Regions from separate parts of the Rahnella sp. CG8 genome, predicted to be linked through region 2. Evidence: predicted binding sites of a transcription regulator. Region 2 holds the regulator's gene; the other holds the start of a gene.
The links. The regulator PurR, encoded in region 2, represses purine synthesis genes. The targets are predictions, from matches to a motif close to CANGCAAACGTTTGCNTG.
Positions count from the first base shown of each region.

Region 1: a site for PurR is predicted at 3,956-3,973, ahead of HGO41_RS17820 (nucleobase:cation symporter-2 family protein). Genes of this name have one in related genera too.

Region 1 covers NZ_JABAED010000019.1:93,553-101,303, forward strand. Annotated here, with positions in the region: gene recG (ATP-dependent DNA helicase RecG) at 1-966, shown strand, start outside; gene HGO41_RS17810 (PTS cellobiose transporter subunit IIC) at 1,198-2,523, shown strand; gene gltS (sodium/glutamate symporter) at 2,578-3,789, opposite strand; gene HGO41_RS17820 (nucleobase:cation symporter-2 family protein) at 4,028-5,419, shown strand; gene HGO41_RS17825 (AsmA family protein) at 5,573-7,267, shown strand; gene fabY (fatty acid biosynthesis protein FabY) at 7,335-7,751, opposite strand, start outside.
Region 2 covers NZ_JABAED010000023.1:63,239-70,989, reverse strand. Annotated here, with positions in the region: gene rnt (ribonuclease T) at 1-401, shown strand, start outside; gene HGO41_RS19445 (Grx4 family monothiol glutaredoxin) at 477-836, opposite strand; gene HGO41_RS19440 (C40 family peptidase) at 1,299-2,198, shown strand; gene cydH (cytochrome bd-I oxidase subunit CydH) at 2,364-2,453, opposite strand; gene purR (HTH-type transcriptional repressor PurR) at 2,788-3,813, shown strand; gene punR (DNA-binding transcriptional activator PunR) at 3,850-4,755, opposite strand; gene punC (purine nucleoside transporter PunC) at 4,892-6,103, shown strand; gene cfa (cyclopropane fatty acyl phospholipid synthase) at 6,464-7,615, shown strand; gene HGO41_RS19415 (riboflavin synthase) at 7,694-7,751, opposite strand, start outside.

The DNA of each region.
Region 1 (7,751 bases), on a different contig from region 2:
TCGATGGTGGTGGGAACGCACGCTATCTTCCAGGAACAGGTTTTGTTCTCGTCACTGTCGCTGGTCATTATCGATGAACAGCACCGTTTCGGTGTGCATCAGCGTCTGGCGTTGTGGGAAAAAGGTCTGCAACAGGGCTTCCATCCACATCAGTTGATCATGACCGCCACGCCGATCCCACGCACACTGGCAATGACGGCTTACGCTGATCTTGATACCTCTGTGATCGACGAACTCCCGCCAGGCCGCACGCCGGTGACTACTGTCGCCATTCCGGACACCCGCCGCAGTGACATTATCAGCCGTGTCAAAAGTGCCTGCGAGCAGGAAAATCGTCAGGCTTATTGGGTGTGTACGCTGATTGAAGAATCGGAAATGCTGGAAGCGCAGGCCGCTGAAGCCACATGGGAAGGCCTGAAGGAGGCACTCCCGGCGCTGAATATTGGACTGGTTCACGGTCGTATGAAAGCCCAGGAAAAGCAGGCCGTTATGCAGGCATTCAAACAGGGTGAAGTGCAGCTTCTGGTGGCAACGACTGTCATTGAAGTCGGCGTTGACGTACCGAATGCCAGCCTGATGATTATCGAAAACCCGGAGCGTTTAGGGCTGGCGCAGTTGCACCAGTTACGTGGGCGCGTTGGACGTGGTGCCGTTGCTTCTCACTGTGTACTGCTCTACAAAACGCCGCTCAGCAAAACAGCGCAGAAACGTTTGCAGGTTTTACGCGACAGCAACGATGGCTTTGTTATCGCACAGCAGGATTTGGAAATCCGCGGGCCGGGTGAACTACTGGGCACGCGCCAGACCGGCAGCGCTGAATTTAAAGTCGCTGATTTATTACGTGATCAGGCGATGATCCCGGATGTACAGCGCATTGCGCGTTATCTGCAGCAACAATTCCCTGATCATGCCAAAGCCCTGATTGAGCGCTGGCTGCCAGAAAGAGTCCGTTACACCAACGCCTGATCTCTCTTTTCGCTCATTCACTTCATCAAATCATTATTAAAAATGATGTTTTGTTTCCAACATATTCTCTTCTCTTTTCCCTATTGTGCCCCCAAAACCACTCTCCGCACTGGTTATTTGATAACCTTCACAGAGTGGGGAAAAGCCGGTAACCGGTTTCACCTCCCGTCACTACACTGATGATAATTAAGGCAACCCTGTCTGATGTCCTCAACATAAGGCCAAATCATCATGAGTATCAGCCAATCCCTCTTCACTTTTATAGAACAGAAAATCAGCCCCTTCGCCGCACGATTATCCTCACAGCGACATGTCATGGCAGTGCGTGATGGCTTCATCTCAGCAATGCCCTTTATGATTGTTGGTTCGTTTTTACTGGTTTTTGTTCACCCGCCATTTTCGCCCGAATCTTCATGGGGCTTCGCCAGAAGCTGGCTGGCGCTCTCGGCAAAATATGAAGTGCAGATCCTGACGCCGTTCAATATGACGATGGGCATTATGTCCATCTACATCTCGGCATCGATTGCCTACAATCTGGCAAGAAGTTACAAGCTAGACCCGTTCATGACCGCAATGCTGGCGCTGATGTCTTTCCTGCTGGTCGCAGCACCGCAGATTGATGAAAAGATGTCGACGACGGCGCTGGGCGGCGTGGGAATCTTTACGGCTATTCTGGTGGCGATTTATGTCACCGAACTGACGCGGTTATTGAAAAAATACAATATCGGTATCCGTTTACCCGAACAGGTACCTTCAAACATTAAGCATTCGTTTGATTTACTGATCCCGATTGTGGCCGTGGTGATTACACTTTTCCCGCTGAGCTTACTGGTCCAGTCAGGGTTTGATATGTTGCTGCCACAGGCGATTATGGCGCTGTTCGAACCCCTGATTTCTGCCGCAGACTCACTGCCTGCTGTACTTCTCGCCGTGCTGATTTGCCACCTGTTGTGGTTCGCCGGCATTCATGGCTCGGCCATTGTATCTGGCATGTTGCAGGCTTTTTGGTTAACCAATCTCGGCCTGAATCAGACAGATCTCGCTGCCGGTTTACCCATGACGCACATCATGACCGAGGCATTCTGGAATTTCCTGATCGTGATTGGCGGGTCCGGCGCGACAATGGGACTGGTCCTGCTGTTTTGTCGCAGTAAGTCAGCGCATCTGCGCACCATGGGGAAACTCAGTCTGGTGCCAAGCTGTTTCAATATCAATGAGCCGGTGATTTTTGGCACACCTATCGTCATGAATCCGGTATTTTTCATCCCCTTCCTGCTGGCACCGATGGTCAATGCCGTTATCGCCTATCTGGCCGTATCGACGGATCTGCTCCCGCATATGATTTCACTGGTCCCCTGGACATCACCGGCACCGATCGGGGCGGCCTGGGCGATGGGCTGGGATTTCAAAGTGTCGGTTCTGGTTATCCTGCTGATGGCACTGTCGATGGTAATTTATTATCCATTCTTCAAAGTCTACGAGAAGCAGTTACTGACGCAGGAAAAAGCCGCTGAGGCCGAACAGGTGTTCACTGAGAAGGCGGACGCGGCACAATAAACCCGACGGGAAGGAATAGTCAGGCACAGAAGCGATGTTTCTGTGCCTGTTTTTTTAGCTGATAGCCGGGAATACAGGCAGCATCAGGTAGAGTTTAATCACAATCGCATTGGCGATATCGATGAAGAATGCGCCCACCATCGGCACCACCAGAAACGCCAGATGCGAAGGGCCAAACTGGTTGGTGATCGCCTGCATATTGGCAATGGCCGTCGGGGTGGCACCCAGCCCGAAACCACAGTGTCCTGCCGCCAACACCGCCGCATCGTAGTTTTTCCCCATCACGCGATAAGTCACGAAAATCGCATAAAGTGCCATTGCGAGGGCTTGAACGATAAGAATTGCCATCATCGGCAAGGCGAGTGCCGCCATCTCCCACAACTTAAGGCTCATCAATGCCATGGCAAGGAACAGTGACAAACTGACGTTACCCAGCACGGATACCGCACGGTCGAAGACACGATAAAAACCGAGCCATGCCAGCATATTACTCAGGATCACACCAACGAAGAGCACGCAGACAAAGGTTGGGATTTCAAATGCCGAGCCTTGCAACAGACTGGCGGCATATGTCCCTGCCATCAGGCAAATCGCGATCAGGGCAATGGTTTCAACCATCACCAGTGGCGTGATCATCCTGCCAATCGACGGTTTCTCAAATGCGCTCGGATCGACCATATCCTCGGGGTTTCCGTTGGGGGTGGAAGAATGGCTGACCAGATAGCGCGCTACCGGCCCCCCAATAATACCGCCGAGCACCAGACCAAAAGTTGCGCAAGCCATCGCGACTTCCGTCGCATTTTCAAAGCCATAACGCTCGATAAACAGCTTGCTCCATGCCGCGCCGGTGCCGTGGCCACCTGAAAGGGTAATCGACCCCGCCAGCAACCCCATCAGCGGATCCAGCCCGAGCATTTTCGCCATTCCGATACCGATGGCATTTTGCAAAAGCAGTAAGCCCACGACGACAAACACCAGCAGAAACAGCGAGTTACCGCCTGCCCGCAGACTTGCCAGATTGGCGTTAAGACCGATCGTGGCAAAAAATGCCAGCATCAGTGGCTCTTTTAAAGACATGTCGAAACCGACTTCCCAGCCGAATATCTGGTTGGCGATCAGTAACAATAAAGCGACCAGCAAACCACCGGCAACGGGTTCAGGAATGGTGTATTTTTTGAGGAATTTGACCGACTGGACGCATTTCCGTCCTAAAAGGAGTACCAACGTGGCGGCAACCAGGGTGCCGTAGGTATCGAGTTGAATCATTGACGAACTCCATTTTAAAATAAATCCAATAAAATTATCGAGTTATAAAAACTTCACTGACATGTTTTTTCCCAGAAGCTGAATTAGAAGTCATTCAAGCTGCGTCAGGCAAGAAAAACAGGCCATAAATCCCGTCCAATCCAAAACCAGTCGAGGAATATTGCCATTAGCAAACGATTGCTTTTGTCGTTAATTTCAATAAAAATGCCCGCTTTGCCGCTTATTGGAATGCCACAGCATGAGTTCGCAAACCGCAGAACAAGAAACACAGCAACCCGATCTTTCCCGCCAGCAAAAAAGTGAACTGATTTACCGGCTCGAGGACCGCCCGCCATTACCTCAAACGTTATTCGCCGCCTGTCAGCATTTGCTGGCGATGTTTGTTGCGGTAATCACACCAGCACTACTGATTTGCCAGGCGCTGGGTTTGCCTGCGCAGGACACGCAGCACATCATCAGCATGTCGCTGTTCGCCTCCGGCCTGGCTTCTATTTTGCAGATTAAAACCTGGGGACCGGTCGGCTCGGGTTTACTGTCGATTCAGGGCACCAGCTTTAACTTTGTTGCGCCGCTGATCATGGGCGGAATGGCGCTGAAAAATGGCGGTGCGGATGTGTCGACCATGATGGCGGCGCTGTTCGGCACCCTGATGCTGGCTTCCTGCACTGAAATCATTCTTTCCCGTTTCCTGCATCTCGCACGTCGCATCATTACGCCGCTGGTTTCCGGCATCGTGGTGATGATTATCGGGCTGTCGCTGATTCAGGTCGGTCTGACGTCTATCGGCGGCGGTTATGCGGCCATGAGCGATCACACATTCGGGGCACCGAAAAATCTGCTGCTGGCTGCCGTCGTGCTGGTAGTGATTGTTCTGCTGAACCGTCAACGTAACCCTTACCTGCGTGTCGCCTCTCTGGTTATCGCCATGGCGGTGGGTTATCTGGTGGCCTGGATGACGGGCATGTTGCCAACCGTTGCGCCAGCCGCGCAAAGCAACTGGATAACATTACCAACGCCGCTGTATTACGGACTGGGTTTTGACTGGAATTTGCTGATCCCGCTGATGCTGATTTTCATGGTGACATCGCTGGAAACCATCGGTGATATTACCGCAACCTCGGACGTTTCTGAGCAACCGGTCAGCGGCCCGCTGTACATGAAGCGCATCAAAGGCGGCGTTCTGGCCAATGGCCTGAACTCGATGCTTTCTGCTGTATTTAACACCTTCCCGAATTCCTGCTTCGGGCAGAACAACGGCGTCATTCAACTGACCGGCGTTGCCAGCCGCTATGTCGGTTTTGTGGTCGCGCTGATGCTGATCATCCTCGGGCTGTTCCCGGCTGTTGCGGGATTTGTGCAGCATATTCCTGAACCGGTACTGGGCGGCGCGACCATCGTGATGTTCGGTACCATTGCCGCTTCGGGTGTGCGCATTGTTTCCCGCGAGCGTCTGAATCGCCGCGCGATTATGATCATGGCGCTTTCTCTCGCCGTCGGTATGGGTGTTTCTCAGCAGCCGCTGATCCTGCAATTCGCACCGGACTGGCTGAAAACCCTTCTCTCTTCTGGCATTGCAGCGGGCGGCATTACTGCGATTGTTCTGAATCTGGTTTTCCCTCACGAGAAGTAAACGCAGGATGTAATCCGCGTGCAACAGCGGCAGAGGGTCTGGAACCTCTGCCGCTTTTTATTACCTCCATTTGGCTAACCTGTTGAGAAAATTCGCTGTTTGCGGCATAAACAAAGAATCTTTTTCCATTTTCCCGTTACAGGGCTCCAGACGATGAGATTTATCGGTAAAATTTTGCTGACGTTCGCCTTACTTCTGGTGCTGGCGATCGTGCTGGTGTACGTCCTATTACAAACCCGCTGGGCTGCTGGCTGGGTCAGCCGCTGGGTCAGCAATAACAGCGAGTACCGTCTCTCCGTGGAGAAACTCGACCATAACTGGTCGTCGCCGGGTCGGGTGACGTTAACCAATGTCATCTTCGGGCAGAAGAATCAGCCGGAAGTGCTGAATGCCGGTGAAGTTGATCTGGATTTAAGCTGGCGTCAGATCACCGAACCACGCTTTTTCGATCGCGTCGTGCTGGTCAGCGGACGCCTCAATGTCAGTCCTTCGTCAATGAATTTGCCATTGCAGGCCAATACCCTGCAACTGAGTAAAATGGCGCTCACCGGCAATACCGCTGGCTTAGACATTCAGGGTCAGCAGATTAACGCCGGTATTTCGCCGTGGCAGCCAAAACCCAATCAGCTTTTAGGCGATAAAGCTGACTTCCAGCTGAGCGCCGCCAGCCTGACGGTCAACGGACTGCCGGCCGAAAATGTGCTGATTCAGGGCAACATCAATAATAAGAATCTGACGCTGAGTAATTTTGGCGGCGATCTGGCTCGCGGTCAGTTAACGGGTAAAGCGACGCAGGCCGCCGATGGCAGCTGGAACATAGAAAACCTGCGACTGAGCAATGTGCGTCTGCAAACCTCGAAACCGCTTTCTGCTTTCTTCGACGACTTCCAGACCCTGCCAAAAGTGACTATTCAGCGACTTGATCTGATCGACGCGCGTTTGCAGGGAACAGACTGGGCATTCAGCGACGTTGATTTGTCCGTGCAGGATCTGACGCTCGAAAAAGGCGACTGGCAAAGTGATGACGGCGAAATCACCCTGAATGCGACGGATATGATTGATGGAAACCTGCATATTCAGGATCCGATCATCAGCCTCGACCTTTCGCCGCAGGGCATTGCGATCAAACAAGCTACGGCGCGCTGGGAGCGCAGTTTATTGCGCACGACCGGCAACTGGCTGCGCGCCAACAAACGCCTTCAGCTTGATGAAGTGTCTGTTGCGGGGCTGGAATACACCTTGCCGGAAAACTGGAAACAACTCTGGAATCAGGCACTGCCGGATTCGCTGTCTGAAGTCTTTATCAGCCGGTTCATTGCTAACCGGAACCTGATTATTGATATCAATCCGCAGTTCCCCTTCCAGCTGACTGCACTTGATGGCCTCGGCAACAATCTGTTGCTGGCGCGTAATCATCAGTGGGGGATCTGGAGCGGTAAGCTGAATCTGAATGCAAGTGAAGCCACATTTAACCGCAATGATGTGCGCCGTCCTTCCATCACCCTGGAGGCGAACGACCGTCAGGTGAATATTTCTGAGCTGAGCGCCTTTACCAAAGAAGGATTGCTGGAAGCCAGTGCGACGGTTGATCAGCAGCCGCAGCGCCATTTCTCTGTGAAGATGACCGCCCGCTCAGTACCGGCAAATCAGCTGGAAAACTGGGGATGGCCACATGTGGCGCTGGAAGGTAACGCTAATATGCAGCTGAATCTGCAAGGACAGATGCCGGCAAACGTGGATTACAAACCCACGCTCAGCGGGACATTGCAGATAAACGGCAGCCAGACAATTGACCAGAGAATGGTAAACGGGTTGGTTTCCGGTACGCCAGCATCTGCTACTCCTTAATCCAGGCATCACCAAAAATGCAAAAGGCACCGCAATGGCGGTGCCTTTTATTTTGGGTAGAAACCAATCAGTTAATTTCAGGCTCCAGCGGTGCGCCGGGCGCGGCGGGCAATACCAGATAGGTGCCTTCAAACACCGCGCCGTCTGTCTCATCGCCGTATAAATTCACTTCAAGTTGCACGCGTGCTTTCCGCCCGCGAGCCAGACGGTCGAGATCACCGCGGACAGAGCCCAGGTCGGCAACGGCACGCGGCCTGCCGGTCACCGGCATGCTGTAACGGATATGCGCATCCGCCAGCACAATGGTGCCGCCCAGATGGCGCTCACGCAGCAGCAGCCAGATCAGCCCCCAGCCGGTCAGCGTTGCCAGCGAAAACAAACTGCCAGCGAACAATGTATGGTGCGGATTCTGGTTGCCCGTTTCCGGCATCGTGGTGACAAATCGCTGGCCGGTGTACTGACTGATACGCACGCCCATTTTTTC
Region 2 (7,751 bases):
CCCTGCACGAGATTTTCAAAGTCATCCGTAAAGGGATGAAAGAGCAAAACTGTAACCGCGCGATCATCGTGGCGCACAACGCCAATTTTGATCACAGCTTCCTGATGGCAGCGGCTGAACGTGCCGGACTGAAACGTAATCCGTTCCACCCTTTTGCCACGTTTGATACCGCCGCATTAAGCGGGCTGGTGCTTGGGCAAACGGTGCTGGCAAAAGCCTGTATCAGCGCGGGCATCGTCTTTGACAGCAGCCAGGCACATTCTGCGTTGTATGACACCGAGCGCACAGCCGAGTTGTTCTGCGAGCTGGTCAACCGCTGGAAACGCTTAGGAGGCTGGCCTCTGGCGCTTTCAGACGAAGAAGTCGAAGACGAAACAGCATCGGAAGAAAATCAGCAATAACAACTTTTGCACCGAACTGAAGACAAAAAAAGAGCGACATCATGTCGCTCTTTTTACTTTCCGGCCGAAAAACCGTTAGTCTTCTGTCGTATTACTCTCTTCAGAAGATTTGTATTTCTCAGCGGTTTCTTTGATCAACTGCTGCAGTTCACCGCGCTGGAACATCTCAACCACGATGTCGCAGCCGCCAACCAGTTCACCGTCAACCCACAGTTGCGGGAACGTTGGCCAGTTAGCAAATTTTGGCATCTCAGCACGGATGTCCGGGTTCTGCAGGATATCCACGTAAGCGAAACGCTCGCCACAGGCTGAAAGCGCCTGAACAGCCTGAGCGGAGAAACCGCAGCTTGGCAGTTTTGGCGAACCTTTCATGTACAGCAGAATCGGGTTTTCAGAAACTTGCTTCTGAATTTTTTCAATTGTTGGAGTGGTCATTTCTTGCTTCCTCAAGCCGGTACAGGCTGTCACGATCATTACTCTTCACGCGCAGCATAAAGAGACGGTGCGCAATCACAATACCTTCTATTGTAACGATGGCAGCCATCAGATAAAAACGCCATTTTTTGTGGGGTCTTTCTCAATACTGGCATTTTGTTTAACAATCTTTAATGTGTGCGCTCAGGCTCACATCTTTAAACATTCATTGAGAATAACATTTTTGGCGTTCACCGATAACGCCAGATTTGCAAAATTCCATTCTTTAACTCAAATATTAACACCATGAAAAGTGGTTATTTTTTTGACTAAAAATGGCGGTTATTTCGACATAAAAAAAGCCATTAACTTTTTCTCACAATATGATCTAGAATCGAGTCAATTCGTGCTTTTTTGTCAGGTTCTTTTAGGCAATACTCTGACATCCCTGATGTTTAACCTACCACTCATGGTAACGAAGCTATGCGCTTACTGTTCACGCTTTTTGTGCTGCTCTTTACCCAGCTATTTCTGAATATGGCACATGCATCGCCGCAGACACGTGTTTCTGCCGATCAGCGTAAAAGCCATGTTAATCAGGCTGCACCTGAAGAACGGCGAAAGCGAAAAACGGTGGCCGCGAAAACCAGTAAAAAAACTAAAATCGCGCCAGTGACAGAACAAAAAATTCAGGACAAGAATTCGAAGAAGAAAGTTAAAAGTACCGAACTGGCTAAACGAAAGACCACGACGGAGAAAAGTGTCAAAACGACCCGGGCCGAAAGTAAAAAAGAAAAGACACTGAAGACCACGCGGGCCGAAAGCAAAACAGAGAAACACGCCAAAACCCGTTCACTCGCGAAAAACAGCACGGAAAGGGTCAGTAAAAAAGAAGCGTATGGCCGGCACCGTAAAGGTAAAAAGCCCGAAGAAGACAGCAAACCGATTACGCTAAGTGCAACGCATAAAAAACGCTATCAGCATGCCCAGCAAACGGCGATGACCAAACTGATGCATCAGGTAGGAAAACCATATCGCTGGGGCGGAACCTCGCCGAATACCGGTTTTGATTGCAGCGGCTTAGTCTATTACGCCTACAAAGATTTGATCCGTATTAAAATGCCACGCACAGCGAATGAAATGTATCACCTGCGCGATGCGGCTCCGGTCAAACGCGGCGAACTTGAAAGCGGTGATCTGGTGTTCTTCAGAATCAATAACCGCGGCGCTGCAGACCATGTTGGTGTTTACGTGGGGAACGGCAAGTTTATTCAGTCTCCAAGAACGGGCGAAGACATTAAAATCACCTCTCTCGGCGACGATTACTGGCAAGATCATTATGTGGGTGCACGCCGGGTAATGACGCCGAAAACGATCCGATAATAAACAATTCGTTAAGTCTGAAGTTTCGCTAATCAGCCATTGAATAGCATTTAACGAAGAGTTTCTGCAGGGAAGAGTATCGGCGGTAACGGCCACTGCGTAAAATTGAAAAGGGCGATTCCTGTAACAGGAATCGCCCTTTTTTATAGCGGTTCACTTACTGAATCAGTTCATCACCGCAGTGAAGCTGAAAGCGATAATCATAAGCAAAGCGCATACCGTGGTGATCAACGATAATTTCAGGTTGCTGTCCATCAAACCCCCCTTTCGGATCAAATTGTGGCATTTTTTAAGCCACACTAATTGTGTGCCAGCGCATTTTCGCATAATTAACATTTAAAATCTTGTGCTGAATGACAATGTATCCCTGAGAATTTTACTTCCACTTTCCTGCATTATAAGAGAAAATTGTCGGTTAACACGCCTGTGTGCCGGTTGATTTCACCCGAGAGCATTTCACGCCTCATTCTGAAGAATCCACCCAACGATTTCACTGCCCTTTTAGAAGCCAGCAGTGAGATCCACGCAAGCAAACGATTAACATAATGCTAACGTGCTGAAACACGTGAGTTCAGGAGTCATTGTTTACATGGCAACGATTAAAGATGTCGCAAAGCGCGCTGGCGTTTCCACTACAACCGTGTCGCACGTCATCAATAAAACACGTTTCGTCGCCGAAGAAACCAAAGAAGCGGTTCTCCTTGCAATCAAAGAGTTACATTACTCGCCGAGTGCTGTAGCCCGCAGTCTGAAGGTCAATAACACCAAAACGATCGGTCTGCTTGCCACCTCCAGCGAAGCGCCCTATTTTGCCGAAGTGATTGAAGCCGTAGAAAACAGCTGCTTCTCCAAAGGCTATACGCTGATTTTGTGTAACTCGCATAATAATCTGGAAAAACAACAAGCCTACCTGCAAATGCTGGCGCAAAAACGCGTCGATGGCTTGCTGGTGATGTGCGCGGAATATCCTGATGAGTTGCTCAATATGCTCGAGGAGCACCGTTCGATCCCAATGGTGGTCATGGACTGGGGCGAAGCGCGTAAGAACTTCACCGACAGCATTATTGATAATGCTTTCGAAGGGGGTTACATGGCCGGGCGTTATCTGATTGAACGCGGTCATCGTGATATTGGGGTGATCCCGGGCCAACTGGCACGTAATACCGGCGGTGGCCGCTTCCAGGGTTTTGTGAAAGCACTGACTGAAGCCAATATTCCGCTGCGTGACGAATGGGTGGTTCAGGGCGATTTCGAGCCGGAATCGGGCTATCAGGCGATGCATAAAATTCTGATGCAGAAGCACCGCCCGACTGCCGTATTCTGTGGTGGCGATGTGATGGCAATGGGCGCAATCTGTGCCGCAGACGAACTGGGCCTGCGCGTTCCTCAGGATATTTCCGTGATCGGTTACGACAATGTGCGTAACGCCCGTTACTTCTCCCCCGCGCTGACAACCGTGCATCAGCCGAAAGAACGTCTGGGTGAAATGGCCTTTACCATGTTGCTGGACAGAATTGTCAGTAAGCGTGAAGAGTCTCAGACCATTGAGGTGCATCCGAAACTGGTCGAACGCCGTTCCGTAGCCGATGGTCCGTACCGCGATTACCGCCGTTAACAGATATCGAACGCCTGCAGATGCAGGCGTTTTTTTCTAATCACGCAGCCATTCCTGATTCATGGTTTCTGTATCGCCCATATATTCCAGCAACCAGGCCAGCGAGGGTGACGGATTGCTTTGATCCCACGTCAGGCAACACGGGCTGTCGGGAAACGTATTTTCCAGCGTCAGCACCTGCAACTTTTTCTGTTCTATCCACGGCGTGACGCGATGAACCGGCATCATACCCACGCATAAGCCTTCGGTCAGGCATTCCAGCGCACAGGTCCAGTCTGGCACGACCAGCCGCCGCTGGTTATCAAGCGTCCATGTATCCCGCTTAGGCAATGTCCGGGAGGTGTCTTCCAGACAGAGTGCAGGATAAGGCCGCAACTCATCATCATTCAGCGCGCCGGATAACTGAGCCAGCAGATGTTGCGGGCTGACGACGCAATGCCAGTCCATAAATCCCATGTCACGAAAACTGAAGCCCCCGCCAACCGGTACCGCGCGTGTAGCACCGATCGCCACGTCTGCCCGCCCGTCAACCAGCGCATCCCAGACACCATTAAACACTTCTGAGTGAATAATGAGTTCGGTGTCCGCAAAATGGCGGTAGAAATCGAGCACCAGACGCCGTGTCCGTGCGGGTTTTACAATCCGGTCAACCGCCACACGTAATTCGCCGCGCCAGCCGTTCGCCACCTGCTGACACTGCCGGCGCGTGGCTATCATTTTTTTTGTCAGAATCCGCGCTTCATCGACAAAAACCTTTCCCGCAGGCGTCAGTACCACGTCACGATGGCGACGCTCAAACAACGGCACGGCCAGCCACTGCTCAAGCTGACGGACGGTATAGCTGATAGCAGAAGGCACGCGGTGCAAATCTTGCGCTGCCGCACTAAAACTACCTGTTCTTGCCACGGCATCTACCACTTCAAGGGCGTATTCTGACCACATAATTCAGCCTTCAATATTTTTGATAGCAGAGTGCAAATATTAGCGTTTCACAAGCCTGTTATCAAAGCGTTAAACTCCGCCTCCGGTATGTAATCTGCATCACATCATCTGCAATAAATAAATTAACGAGACGATAATGAAACCCTCCTTTGGATTTATGCTCTATCTTGCGGGACTGAGCATGCTGGGCTTTTTAGCCACTGATATGTATCTGCCTGCGTTCAGCGCCATGCAAACCAGTCTGACGACCAGCCCCGGGATGATCAGCGCAAGTCTGAGCATTTTCCTCGGCGGATTTGCTCTCGGTCAGTTGTTATGGGGGCCGTTGTCAGACAGGATCGGCCGTAAACCGGTATTGCTTCTTGGTCTGACACTGTTTGCGGTCGGTTGTCTGGGCGTTATCTGGGTTGAGAATGTACGCGCCCTTCTGGCCCTGCGCTTCTTACAGGCGATGGGGGTTTGTGCCGCCGCAGTCACCTGGCAGGCAATCGTTGTTGACCGTTTCTCTGCCGATGTGGCGAAAAAAACCTTCGCCAGCATTATGCCGTTAGTAGCTCTTTCTCCGGCACTGGCACCATTACTTGGTGCGTGGGTGCTCAATCATTTTGACTGGGAAGCCATTTTTGCTCTGCTGACCGCAGTCGCCGTCGTCCTGGTGCTGACGACGCTGACTCTGCGTGAGAATAAACCGGCAAAACAAGCGAAGGCTGATAAAACAGGGTTTGCGACGTTACTGAAATCGCCTGTTTACAGCGGGAATGTCATGATTTATGCCGCCTGTTCCGCCGGATTCTTTGCGTGGTTAACGGGTTCACCGTTTATCCTGAGCGACATGGGTTATTCACCCGGTGCCATCGGGCTGAGCTATGTCCCGCAGACTATTGCTTTCCTGCTTGGTGGTTTTGGTTGCCGTGTTGTGATCAGCAAGCTGGACGGTAATAAAATTCTGCCATGGTTACTGGCGGGTTACGGCGTCAGTATGGTGACTTTGTTCTGTGTTGCCATGTTCACGGATGCCGGGCTGATTAGCCTGCTGATCCCTTTCTGTCTGATGGCTTTGGTGAATGGTGCAACCTACCCAATTGTTGTCGCAAATGCATTAATGCCGTTTCCTGCTAATACAGGCAAGGCGGCAGCATTGCAAAATACGCTGCAGCTCGGGTTGTGCTTCCTTGCCAGCTTGCTGGTTTCCGCATTTATTGTGCATCCGCTCATGGCGACAGTCACGATCATGCTGTCTACACTATTGTTGGTAGTTTTGGGTCGCTGGCTCTCTTTGCGGCATGAAATCACGCAAGACAATGGACAGAAATCAGAGCAGGAAACTCAGACAAGGCATGCTAATTAATAGTGATAATACCCTGATGCAACAGTCACTTAACGGGCATTTTCATTCATCACGATTAACTATTGAGAATGCCTGCCAGCGAGCCTATACTCAACAAAACCAAATAAAATAGCACTTTTACAAAACTTTTATCACATACTTAAGCCAGACGCGCGGACAGTGTCACACTTATTTTTTTGTACTTTTTCAAGGATGATTTTCCTGCACGTCTTACGGCGCGCAGGCGTTCTTCTTAATTTCCTCTGTTGGTGTCGAATATCGGGCGAGGCGCTAGTCGTCTGTTCTCATAAAGACCTGCAAAAATAGCCTTTGCTTTTCCCGGCAGGTTAATAAGTCAGAAGAGAAAGTGATGGAGAAGCTATGAGTTCATCGTGTATAGAAGATCAAAGCATTCAGGACAATCAGTGGTACCGGATCGCCAGTGAAATGCTGGCGATGGCAGATATTCAGGTAAACGGTAATCGTCCTTTCGACCTTAAAGTAAAAAACACTGACTTCTTTAAGCGTGTTTTACAGGAAGGTTCTCTGGGCCTCGGTGAAAGTTATATGGACGGTTGGTGGGAATGCGACCGTCTGGATATCTTTTTCCAGCGCGTTATTCGTGCCGGTTTGGAAAGTAAACTCCCCCACCATTTTAAAGATACTTTACGTGTCGCCGCAGCACGCCTGACCAATCTGCAATCCCGCAAACGGGCGTGGATTGTTGGCAAAGAGCATTATGATCTGGGGAATGATTTATTTACTCTGATGCTCGACCCGTACATGCAATATTCCTGCGGCTACTGGAAAGAGGCCACTACGCTTGAAGAAGCACAGGAAGCAAAACTCAAAATGATCTGTGACAAGCTGCAATTAAAACCGGGACAGCGCTTGCTGGATATCGGTTGCGGCTGGGGTGGATTATCAGAGTTTGCGGCAAGAAATTATGGCGTGAGCGTTGTGGGTGTCACGATTTCTGCTGAACAACAAAAACTGGCTCAAAAACGCTGTGAAGGGCTGGATGTCACAATCCTGCTGCAGGATTACCGTGACCTTAATGATCAGTTTGACCGCATTGTTTCTGTCGGAATGTTTGAGCATGTGGGTCCGAAAAATTATCAGACCTATTTTAATGTCGCCAAACGCAATATCAAACCTGACGGCATTTTCCTGCTGCACACCATCGGTTCTAATAAAACAGACCTTAATGTCGATCCGTGGATTGATAAATACATCTTCCCCAACGGTTGCCTGCCGTCGGTTCAACAAATTGCACAAACCAGTGAGTCATTATTTGTAATGGAAGACTGGCACAATATCGGCGCTGATTATGACCGCACGCTGATGGCGTGGAATGAACGCTTCCAGAAACACTGGCCGGAACTGGCGGAAAAATACGGTGAACGTTTCCACCGCATGTTCACCTACTACCTGAATGCCTGCGCCGGTGCTTTCCGCGCCCGGGACATTCAGTTGTGGCAAGTCGTCTTTAGCCCGCAAGGCGTTGATGGCGGAATGCGCGTACCACGCTGATGGTTGTATGCGTTAGCTAATAAAAAACCGGACACTGAATGTCCGGTTTTTTTATGTCAATAAAGGGTCTGAGATAACTTATTCGGCTTTATCGATCATCGCCTGTGCCGTAGCGATCGCCGCTTCACGACTGGCT